Regions from separate parts of the Paenarthrobacter sp. TE3676 genome, predicted to be linked through region 2. Evidence: predicted binding sites of a transcription regulator. Region 2 holds the regulator's gene; the other holds the start of a gene.
The links. The regulator LexA, encoded in region 2, represses DNA repair genes until DNA is damaged. The targets are predictions, from matches to a motif close to TCGAACANNTGTTCGA.
Positions count from the first base shown of each region.

Region 1 (5,981 bases), on a different contig from region 2:
AAGCCTGGGCCGCGGGGCCTGCCCCTGCAATGACGATGTGGAGGGAAGGTGCGGACGGGATGGCGGACATGTTTGGCCCTTTCGCTCATGTGACCTGCTGTTGATCATCAGCGTAGGGGGCCGGTTTTTCGCGGGTGTTTCGCCGCTGTTGCCATCTATGGCCGATCCGTAGCGTGCTGTTTACCGGCCGGTAATAACGTGGATCACATTGTGCGCGCGGACCGTTCTGCCCCGGCCGCCGTGGTGGCATGATGGGCGCATGAGCCAAGTCACGTGCGATCTGACTGTTTCACTGGATGGATTTGTTGCTGGCCCCAACCAGCGCGTGGAGGAGCCGTTGGGCGACGGCGGCGAGCTCCTGCACAGATGGATGTTCGAAGAGCCGGAGACGAATGCGCCGGAGATCGCAGGGATTCTCGCGGCTGGTGCGTTCATCATGGGACGCAACATGTTTGCGGGGCCCGGACCGGCGGCGTGGGACACGGAATGGCGGGGCTGGTGGGGCGAGGAACCGCCATATCATGCACCCGTTTTCGTGCTCACCCACCATCGCCGTGAGTCGTTGGAGATGGAAGGCGGGACGACCTTCAACTTCGTCGCCGACGGCATCGAATCGGCATTGGCGCAGGCCCGCGAAGCTGCCGGGGACAAAGACGTAGCCATTGCCGGCGGAGCGCAGACCGCCCGCCAGTATCTATCGGCCGGGCTCATGGACGAGCTGCGGCTCCACATTTCACCCATGGTCCTGGGTGGTGGCGAGCGGTTGCTCGACGGCGTGGGGGACCTGAAGCTTGAACAGGAAGAAGTGCGCGGGACTGGCCTGGTGACGCATGTGCGGTATCGGGTGGTCCGCTAGCCCAAATGTCAGCCGCTGGCTGTACACTGAACTATCGAACATATATTCGAATAAAAGGTGTGTTGTGGGCGCGATAGTCGGCCCCCGCGTGATAGATGCGGGCTTTTCCCTTATGTCAGTGCTGCTGGCGCCTATCCCGGTGGCTGCGGGCTATCCGTCGCCCGCCCAGGACTACTTTGATGGTCGAATCGATCTCAACGAGCATCTGATCAAGGATGTCACCAGCACTTTCGTAGTGAGGGTGACCGGCGAGTCCATGGAGGGCGCCGGCATAAGCGACGGTGACGAGTTGATCGTCAACCGCGCGCTGGAGCCCAAGGACGGGTCCGTCGTCGTGGCTGTCCTCGATGGCGAGCTGACCATCAAAAGGCTACGGGTCACGTCCTCGGGCGTAGTCCTGCAGGCCGATAATCCCAAGTATCCGGACATTCGCGTCCCTGCAATGTCAGAGTTGACCATTTGGGGTGTCGCCACCACGTGCCTGCATCACATTTGACTGTTTCCAACTGGCGGGGCTGTCGAGTTTCGCACCACGAGCTGCGGTGTAAGGCGCTTGTCTGCGGCGGGCCCATCGGGATTGCTGAGGCGTTCCAGGGCAACGGTTCCCGCAATCCGCCCGAGTTCAACAGCGTGGAGGTCAACGGATGTGAGGTCGATGCCGTGAAGTCCGGAGGTCCTCGAGTTGTCGTATCCCACCAGGGAAAGCTCCGACGGCAACGAAAGGCCCAGCGCGTACGCAGCCTCGCGGGCGCCCAGGGCGAGAGGGTCGTTGTGGGTGAATATTGCCGTTGGCCGGTCAGTCATAGCGAGCAATCTGGCGGCCGCCCGCTGTCCGGCGTCCTGCGTAAAGTCATCGGCCTCGAGCAATAGTGGCTTCAGTCCGGCGTCGCGCATGGTCTGTGCGTAACTCTGCCTGCGGACCGTATGGCCGTCGTAGACGGGGCCCGCCAGGTGGGCGATTCTCGTGTGGCCCAGCCTGATGAGGTGTTCGGTGGCTGCGCGGGCGCCGGCGGCATCGTCTGAATAGACGCTGTCCACGCCATCCACGGGACGCGTCACGCTGACCAGTGGAACGATCTTGGCCAATTCATGGACCCGTTCGTCGGAATCCAGCAGGGTGGCGGCAATGATTATCCCCACTCGCGCCTCAATCAGTGATTCCAGCGCGCCGTGGTCCTCGCCGTCAACAGACCGGGAGACACTCAGGATGAGCCGGTTGCCGTCCTGGGGCAGTGCCATGCGGACGCCGCTGAGGATGTCAGCGTAGACCTCGTTGCGGATGTCCAGGAGATGGAGCCCGACGGCGGACCGATGCTTTCGTGCGAGATCGGCAGCTACTGCGTTGGGTCGGTAGCCCAGACGCTTTGCGGCATCGAAGATCGCCTGCTTGGTTTCCTCACTGACGCCCGGCGCACCGCGGAAAGCAAAAGACACGAGGGTCCGGGAGACGCCGACTTCCTTGGCGACGTCGCTTTGAGTGGCCGAACGATGGCGGTGGTCGATAACCATGCCCTCATCCTCCCATGGCGGTAAGTCACGAATCCAGACATTTGTTAGTTTGACCTTACATTTAAGCCTTTCGCGCGTTAGTCTGTATCCAGAGCGGGTGAATATGACCCGCACCACACTGACAAAGGAGTCTTGATGTCTGCCACACAAACGCAGCGGGGAGCCGCCGATGGCGCCTCACTCCCTCCGCTGACTAATGGTCCGCACAGAAAGCGCCTCGGCCTCGTTGCCTTGGTAGCCACCTTCGGCGGTCTCCTCTTCGGCTACGACACTGGAGTTATCAACGGCGCACTGAGGCCTATGACCGTGGACCTCGCATTGACGCCGCTGACAGAAGGAATCGTCACCAGCTCCCTTTTGTTCGGAGCGGCTGCCGGAGCGGTTGGCGGTGGGCGCTTGTCGGATGGTTGGGGTCGCCGCAAAACGATCATCCTGTTGGCCGTCCTGTTCTTTGCCGGGACCATTGCCTGCGTCTTCGCACCGAGCTTCGAAGTAATGGTGCTGGGGCGGGTCATCCTCGGCTTGGCTGTCGGTGGCGCCTCTACCGTGGTCCCGGTGTTCCTTGCCGAGCTGGCGCCGTATGAAATCCGTGGCTCCCTTGCGGGACGGAACGAACTCATGATCGTCATTGGGCAGCTCGCGGCTTTCGTAGTCAACGCCATCATCGGCAATGTCTGGGGTGAATTCGGGGGAGTCTGGCGCATCATGCTTGCGGTCGCAGCCCTGCCCGCCATAGCTCTGTTCTTCGGTATGCTGCGCATGCCTGAGTCGCCGCGTTGGCTCATTTCCAAGGGGAGGTCGCAAGAAGCGCTGGAAGTGCTGAAGACCATTCGATCCGTGGAGCGAGCCGAGGCTGAAATGGCCGATGTGAAGCACTTGGCTGACGAGGAACGGGCTTCAAAGGCAACCTCTTGGGGAGCACTCAAGGACAAATGGATCCTGCGCATTGTGCTGGTAGGTATCGGTTTGGGCGTGGCTCAGCAGCTAACCGGCATCAACTCGATCATGTATTACGGGCAGTCCGTGCTGGTTGAAGCCGGCTTCGACTCAAGTGGAGCCCTCATTGCCAACATTGCCCCCGGTGTCATTGCGGTGGTCGGTGGCGTCATTGCCTTGACGCTCATGCAACGGATTAATCGACGCACCACCCTGCTCCTTGGATTCACGCTGACCACCGTTTGCCACTTCCTCATCGGAATCGCCTCGATCGTCCTGCCCGTCGGCAATGCCGCACGCCCCTTCGTTATCTTGTTCCTGGTGGTGGCGTTTGTAGGATCCATGCAGACATTCCTCAACATCGCCGTGTGGGTGATGCTGTCCGAGATCTTCCCGCTGCATGTTCGCGGCTTCGCGATCGGCCTGTCGGTTTTCTGCCTCTGGATCGCCAATGCCCTCCTCGGCCTCTTCTTCCCCACGTTGGTGGCGGGCGTGGGGATTACGGGAACGTTCTTCCTCTTTGGGATTGTTGGAATCCTGGCCCTCGTCTTCATCTACACGCAGGTTCCCGAAACCCGCGGACGCACCTTGGAGGCACTCGAAGAAGATGTGACCACCGGTGCCATCTACCTGGTGCACAAGAAGGAACCGGCAGCAACCTCTTAGAACTCCGCAGCGTTGGCATCCCGCCCGCCGGACTCCCGTAGTCCTGCGGGCGGGATGTCTTCTTGTCAGGGGCTGGCGGTACAGTGAAGGTAATCGAATATATATTCGAATGCATGGCGTGGCGCGCACTCGGATGCGGGCCACGCGTGCTAGTGCGAGCCAAGGAGCGGAATGTCCAAGCCAGCGCTCATGCATCGCATGCAGGAGATCGCCCACGTGGATATCAACTGCTTCTATGCGTCGGCAGAACGTGCCTTCAATCCTGCGTTGGAGGGCAAGCCGCTGATCGTCCTGTCCAACAACGACGGCTGCGCTGTGACCAGGTCGCCGGAGGCCAAAAGACTGGGAATCGGACTCGGCGAGCCTTGGTTCAAGCTCGCTCCACGCGCCAAGGAATGGGGACTCATTGCACTCTCAAGCAACTATGAACTGTATGGAGACATCAGCTCTCGGGTGATGGAGCTCCTGGCCCGGTACTCAGCATGGCAGGAGGTGTACTCCATTGATGAAGCGTTCCTCGGAGTCAAAGGGCAACCCGAGGATCTGCTGGAGCTAGGGCGCACCATCAAAGCTGCCTGCCAACGACACGTGGGGGTTCCCGTTTGCGTAGGAATCGCGCGCACCAAGACGCTTGCCAAGCTGGCCAACAAGTGGGCAAAGCACAACCCGGCCTTCAATGGCGTGTGCCGGTGGGACTCCATCCCGGAGCCCCAACGCGAAGCACTCATGGCACGGCTCTCCGTGATCGAAATCTGGGGCGTCGCCACCAGGCTCACGAAACGCCTGAACGCGATGGGGATCTTCTCCATCCTGGACCTGGTCCGTGCCGATCCCGTGGCATTGCGGGACAAGTTCTCCATCGTCATGATGCGGACTGTGCTGGAACTGCAAGGCACCCCCTGCATCCCCATGGAGGAGGAACGGATAGGACGGGATCAACTGATCTTCTCCCGGTCCTTCTCCACACCAATAACCTCAGCAGCCGAGCTGCGGCAGGTACTGAGTGTCTATGGCCAGATGGCCAGTGCCAGGCTGGCCAAGCATGACCTGCAAGCCAAGCTGCTGACTGCCTTTGCCGCAACATCGGTCTACAACCCCAACGACAAATCGTTCCCCACTGTCAACGTCAAGCTGCCAATGCCCACCTCGGATCCGGTGTTGCTGACCAAGGCCGCGCATGCGCTGGTTCCAAAAATCCAGGAAGGCGTGAGGTACGCCAAAGCTGGAATCATGGTCACGGACCTCCGACCCAGCGGCAACCAGAAACCGCTGGAAATCTTCGAGAACCGGCATGAAGAACGGGGCATAGGCCCCTTGCTCGAGCAGGTCAGCAAGCGCTATGGCCGTGGCTCCATCGGTTTGGGCCATGCGGGCATCAAAGGCGGCCCGGACTGGTCCATGAAACGCGACATGCTCAGCCCCCGCTACACCACCAACTGGGACGAGCTTCCCCTGGTGAAGGCGGCCTAGCGTGTCAGCGAGCGGGATTGCCCATCGGATCAGCTGATCACTTGTAGGACTCGAACACGATCGAGTCGAAGACAGTGCGTGCCTCTCTCATCAGCTCCGGATTGATCGATTCGTCGATATGGCCCACAGCGATGACAACCCGCTTACCGTTCAGGTCGACCACCCGGTAGGTCTCGTGTTCATTCTGAGTCGAGTACCAGTGTGTGCAGTGGTACATCATTTCTGAGTGGATGCAGAACTTGCCGCTGTCGCAGGCCGTGGTGTCCACGTCGCCCTCGACGGAGTGGTCGAACTCGAAGCCGGGGTAATCGCCCACCATGACCTTGACAGGAGGAGTGCTTGCCGTTGACGACTGCGCCGCCATAGCCCTAGTGAAGGCCTCGACCGCAGGACCGACATCGGCAAGGGCACCCCTCCAGTTGCATGCGTCCTGCGACACATAGAACGCGGACCCAAGAGTCAGGTAGACGGCCCCTTCAGCCGGGTGATCCGGGTCATCCTTTCCCAGGCTATTGCCGTCGAGAGCAGACCAGCCGCCTGGGAC
Region 1 is NZ_JBWBQU010000005.1:14,154-20,134, reverse strand. Features, by position in the region: gene ACZ881_RS12930 (FAD-dependent oxidoreductase) at 1-70, opposite strand, end outside; gene ACZ881_RS12925 (dihydrofolate reductase family protein) at 260-856, shown strand; gene ACZ881_RS12920 (LexA family protein) at 921-1,352, shown strand; gene ACZ881_RS12915 (LacI family DNA-binding transcriptional regulator) at 1,343-2,365, opposite strand; gene ACZ881_RS12910 (sugar porter family MFS transporter) at 2,501-3,967, shown strand; gene ACZ881_RS12905 (Y-family DNA polymerase) at 4,139-5,437, shown strand; gene ACZ881_RS12900 (hypothetical protein) at 5,475-5,981, opposite strand, start outside.
Region 1: a site for LexA is predicted at 4,061-4,076, ahead of ACZ881_RS12905 (Y-family DNA polymerase). Genes of this name have one in related genera too.

Region 2 (5,981 bases):
GTCGATCAGGGAGTGCTTGCACAGTGCCGTCAGCATGTGGTCGTAGAACGGAACCGAGGTACTGATGTCCGAGACACCGGAACCGTCCAGGTTGATCTCCACCAGAACTGAAGACTCGCTGGTGGTGCGCTCCATGCGCGCGGTGCGGGCAGCGGTCGGCGTGGTGCCGGTTTCGCTCATTGGGACGTCCTTATACACGGAGGGTGGGTTGGGTCTAGAACAAGTTTAGGCGCGCTGCGGCGCCGTGCCGTCCAGCAGTGCTTCCAAGGCCTCAAGGAAGGCGGTGGTTTCCGGTTCGGTTCCGGCGGTGACACGCAAGTGCCCAGGGATGCCGACGTCGCGAATCAGCACACCGGCATCGAGCAGGCCCTGCCAAATCTTGTGTGGCTCCTCGAGGCCGCCAAAGAAGACGTAGTTGGAGTCGGAGGCCGCGGGCTTGAGGCCCATGCGAAGCAGCTCAGTCACAATCCGGTCGCGTTGTACCTTGATGTCCTCGACGTCGGCCATCAGGGCTTCGCGGTGGTTGAGTGCAGCCAGCGCCGTTGCCTGCGTGACGGCAGACAGGTGGTAAGGAAGGCGGACCAGCCTGATGGCGTCTGTGACTTCCGGGGCTGCCGCCATGTAGCCGAGCCGGGCACCAGCAAGGGCGAACGCTTTGCTCATGGTGCGCGAGACGATCAACCGCTCGCGTCCTGGCAACAGCGTCAAGGCGCTCGGAGTATTGTCGTGCGCGAACTCGTGATACGCCTCGTCCACGATCACGATGGCTTGGCTCGCTTCGCCGGCCTCGTAGACGGCCTCGACAACGTCCAAGCCCAACCCTGTACCGGTTGGGTTGTTCGGTGAGCACAGGAACACGATGTTGGCGCCTGTTTCCCGAACCTGCGCGGCGGCCGATTCGGCGTCCAGCCCGTAGTCGTCAGCACGCACTCCGCGGACATACTCCGTGTCAGTGCCACTCGCCAGAAGGGGGTACATGGAGTACGTGGGCGGAAAACCGAGCGCTTTGCGTCCCGGTCCACCAAATGCCTGGAGGATTTGCTGCAGGACTTCATTGGATCCGTTGGCGGCCCAGATGTTGTCCGGAGAAAGTTCGTGGCCAAGGTACTCCGCGAGGGCTTCCCGTAGTTCAGTGAACTCACGGTCCGGATAGCGGTTCAGTCCTGTGGCCGCAGCGGCGACAGCCTCGGTGATGGCGGCCTGGACATCCGCGGGGACGCCATGGGTGTTTTCGTTGACGTTGAGCAGGATGGGGACGTCAAGCTGCGGTGCGCCATAGGGGCTCAGTCCACGCAGGTTGGTCCGGAGGGGAAGTCTGTCAAGTCGCTCAAGCTGGTCACTCACCATCACAGTTTAAGGGGCGGCCCGGACTGCCGACTAACTGTGACGCCGGGCGATCGGTTCCCGCGGATGGTGGACGACTTTAGTTTGCAGGGACGAACAGCTGCTGGCCGGGCAGAATGCGGCCGCCGCGGAGGTCGTTCAGCTGGATGATCTCCGCGATGACATCACGCGGGTCCCGCTCCGGAGCGGCCGCGCCGGCAATGCCCCACAGTGATTGGCCCGGCTGGACCGTGACAGTGACTGCAACGGGCGGTCGCAATTGGGACTGGGAGTCCGACGCCTTGGCCGGGGAGTTGATGAAACCGGCAAGGGTCAGCAGCGCCGCCACCAACAGCATTGCCGGGATGCCGAAGAAGACAATCCGTCCCCGCCGGGTGAGACGCAGGCGAGCGGGTGCCTGAGTGGTGCGGAAATCAGCGAACGTAGTGACTGCGGACATGAGCTGAGCCCTTCTGAGCTAGTGCCGGTTTCCGGGGTGCCCGGAGCCTGGCGGCCAATTCTTTGCGTTCCCGTCCTCTGATCCCGGATGTTCGAACACTCTGTTCGAACATCCGGCTTCAGCATCAGGTTTATAGAACACATATTCGAACCTTGCTATGACATTTTTAGCACTTATCAACGAACGGTGTCGAGACTCGCTAGAACAAATGTTTGATAAACGCCTGTGCCTGCCCTACGTTTGAGTGAAGAAACAGCACTGTTTCAGTGGAACAGGAGGGTCTGACATTTTTTGCAGACCCAACGACCCCGGGCTCGCTTCGGGCGGAATGGAAAGGCATTGGCGAACATGGCAGCGAAAGCCACAGGCGGCGGGGCACCCCTGCGGAGCCAGCAGCCTCAAAAGAGTCCCAAGAGCCTGACTGTGCGGCAGAAAAAGATCCTGGAGACCATCCAGCGGTCGGTCAATGACAACGGTTACCCGCCCAGCATGCGAGAGATCGGTGACACCGTGGGACTGGCCAGTTTGTCCAGCGTTACTCACCAGTTGTCCCAATTGGAGAAACTTGGCTACCTGCGCAGGGACCCCAAGCGGCCCCGCGCCATGGAAGTCCTGATGCCGCTGACGCTCGATGGTGGCACCATTCCGGGCGTGGAAGCGCCCACCACCCTTCGCAGCGCGGGCGGCCTTGCCGTAACGGAGCTGGCCAGTGCCAGTGATACCGCCATGGTCCCGCTGGTGGGCCGGATCGCCGCCGGCGGACCGATCCTGGCTGACCAGACGGTGGAAGACGTGCTTGCGCTCCCCCGCCAACTCGTTGGGCATGGCGAACTGTTCATGTTGAAGGTGGCCGGCGATTCCATGATTGACGCCGCCATCTGTGACGGTGATTGGGTTGTGGTCCGCCGCCAGAATGACGCCATCAACGGCGACATCGTTGCTGCCCTGCTGGATGACGAAGCAACCGTAAAGACTTTCCGCCAGCGGGATGGCCATACGTGGCTGCTCCCGCAGAACACCCAGTACGAACCCATCCTGGGCGATCAAGCCACCATCATGGGCAAGGTAGTTTCGGTACTGCGGTCCCTCTAGGCGACCTACGAGGCTTTAGCCGAGCCCAGCCGCTCCAGAACGCCACGGACCACTGCCCGGTCCGTCGTTGCCCAGAACGGCGGCAGGGCGGCCCGCAGGAAGCCTCCATAGCGTTCCGTCGAGAGCCGCGAGTCGAGCACCGCAACTACTCCTTTGTCTCCTGTCGAACGGATCAGGCGGCCAGCACCCTGAGCCAGTCGAATGGCAGCATGCGTAGCCGATACGGCCATGAAGCCATTCCCACCTGATTGCGCCACTGCCCGGGAGCGCGCAGTCATCAGGGGATCATCAGGCCGCGGGAAGGGAATGCGGTCAATGACAACCAAGCGGCATGAGCCACCCGGAACGTCTACGCCCTGCCACAGTGACATGGTTCCGAAGAGACAGGTGTCTGGCTCATCCGCGAATTGCTTTACGAGGGCCGCCATAGTGGATTCGCCTTGGCAGAGGATATCCACGTCCAATCGGTGCCGCATGGCATCGGCTGCTTCTTCGGCCGCACGCCGTGAGGAGAACAGGCACAGGGCTCCCCCGCCGGACGCGCGAATGAGGTCTTCCAATTCGTCGAGCGCCTCGGGGGACGTACCACGACCGGGTTTTGGGAGGTGCTTGGCCACGTACAGGACACCCTGTTTGGGATAATCAAAGGGCGAACCCACATCGATCCCGGTCCAGCTCGGGGCGCCGTCGCCGATGAGGCCGAGGCCACCTGCTGCCGGTTCGAAAGCCGAGCCGATGGCCAGCGTGGCGGAGGTCAGCACCACCGTGTGGCCGGCGAAGAGACCTTCGCGAAGCCGTCCGGCAACGCTGAGCGGGGCGATGTTGATCAAGGCGGGAGCAGTCTCGTCCGGTTGGGAATAGCCCTGCTGCGGGTCGAACGTGCTGTTCCTGGAGAACCATACAACTTCGCGGTTCTCCCTGGCGGCCAGCATGCGTTCGCACAATTCCAGGATCAGCATGAGCCGTGAACGCGCCAGCTGCCGTCCGCCGTCGACTGCGTTTGATGAATCTGTCTTCGAATCCGAGAGCGCAGCGCGGGCGGCGTCCCTTAACTGGTCCAGGCAATCCAGCTGTTCGTCGTTGAGTCCGTTGGGCAACAGCCCGTTGGGCACCCCGGCGATGGCCATATCCAATCGCTCCGCGGCCGCGTTGAGCGCGTCCACTGCAATGGCCGTGTGTTTGCGTGCACTTGATGCCGCCGCGTGAACCATGGCCACCGACAACTGGCCTGAAACAGCACCGGTCACGCGGTCCTGAAGTTCGTGCGCCTCGTCAACCACCACGACGTCGTACTCAGGCAGCACGGCCAGGCCTTCAAAAGCACTGACGGCCAGCATTGCGTGGTTGGTGACCACGACGTCGGCTTCACCCGCCCGTGAGCGTGCCAGCTCGCTGAAGCACTCTTCTGCTACGGGGCACTTCTGGGCACCCAGGCACTCCATGGACGTCACGGATACCTGACGCCAGGCCCTGTCGGTGACTCCCGGCATGAGTTCATCGCGGTCTCCGGTAGCGGTCTTCTCAGCCCATTCCCGAAGACGGACTACTTCCTTACCCAGCTGTGATTGCGGACCGCCCATGGAAGCAGCAAAGTGGGGCACGCTGGTGTCCTCGCCGAGGGAGAACAGCTGCCCTTCGGAGGGCTCTTCGCTGGGGAACCCGCCTTCGAGCTTCTGCAGGCACACATAATTTGCCCTGCCCTTGACGAGCGCCACATTGACCGGGCGCTCAAGGGCAGGGTTGATGGTCTCCAGCAGCCTGGGAAGGTCCCGCCCAACGATTTGGGTTTGGAGTGCCAGGGTGGCGGTGGACACGAGAGTCGGTTTATCGCTGTCCATGGAATGGGCGATCAACGGAATCAGGTAAGCCAACGACTTACCTGTTCCCGTTCCCGCCTGGACCAGCAGGTGCTCCCCGGTCTCGATGGCCCGGGTGACATGCTTGGCCATTTCGTGCTGGCCGGCACGGCTTTGTCCGCCCATGCCGGCAACAGCCCGATCCAACAGTTCGAGGGTGGTCTTCTCCCCCACCGATTCGACGGCGTCCGCCGCCACCTTCTCAACCATTACTGACGAATGACTCCAGTTCAGCGGCCAGGCCTTCGCGCACCATGACAACTACCCGGGTCCCGTTCTCCTCGTGCTCAGTGCTGAGGATTTCCGAGTCGGAACTGTGCAATTTGCTGATCATTTCCCCGCGGTCGTAGGGAATGAGCAGTTCAAGGCGCACGCCGGGCCGGGGAATGGACCGGCTGATGTCTTCCAGCAGCTCCGCGATGCCCTGGCCCGTGCGGGTGGACACAACAGCATGGCGGGGCTCTTTCTGCTTGAGGCGCTCCACCACGAAGGGATCCGCGACGTCCACCTTGTTGAGGACGATGATCTCGGGAACCTTGCGGGCATCAACCTCGGTGAAAACGGCCCTTACCGCTGCAATCTGTCCCTCAGGATCGGGGTGCGATGCATCCACCACATGGAGGATCAAGTCCGCATCCGCAACTTCCTCCAGCGTGGAGCGGAAAGCCTCAATGAGCTGGGTTGGGAGTGAACGAACGAACCCAACGGTGTCTGCGAGGGTATAGCCGATGCCGTCCGGGGTTTGCGCCTTACGGACTGTGGGATCCAGGGTGGCGAACAGGGCGTTCTCCACCAGGACACCTGCGTCAGTAAGGCGGTTGAGCAGGGACGACTTCCCAGCGTTCGTGTACCCGGCGATGGCAACTGACGGAACCGCATTACGACGGCGGTTGGCACGCTTGGTCTCACGCGCAGGCTTCATCGCGGCGATTTCGCGACGCAACTTGGCCATGCGGGTGCGGATTCGGCGCCTATCAAGTTCGATCTTGGTTTCACCAGGACCACGCGAACCCATTCCAGCGCCTGCTCCACCCACCTGGCCACCGGCCTGGCGGGACATGGAGTCGCCCCAACCGCGAAGCCTCGGGAGCAGGTACTCGAGCTGTGCGAGCTCCACCTGCGCCTTGCCTTCGCGGCTCTTTGCGTGCTGGGCAAAGATATCCAGGATCAGCGTGGTGCGGTCAACTACCTTGACTTTCACAATGTCCTCGAGGCCGCGTCGCTGCGAGGGCGCGAGCTCAGTGTCCACA
Region 2 is NZ_JBWBQU010000008.1:44,911-50,891, forward strand. Features, by position in the region: gene hisB (imidazoleglycerol-phosphate dehydratase HisB) at 1-180, opposite strand, end outside; gene ACZ881_RS18285 (histidinol-phosphate transaminase) at 226-1,344, opposite strand; gene ACZ881_RS18290 (LysM peptidoglycan-binding domain-containing protein) at 1,424-1,783, opposite strand; gene lexA (transcriptional repressor LexA) at 2,132-2,875, shown strand; gene ACZ881_RS18300 (ATP-dependent DNA helicase) at 2,881-4,941, opposite strand; gene hflX (GTPase HflX) at 4,934-5,981, opposite strand, start outside.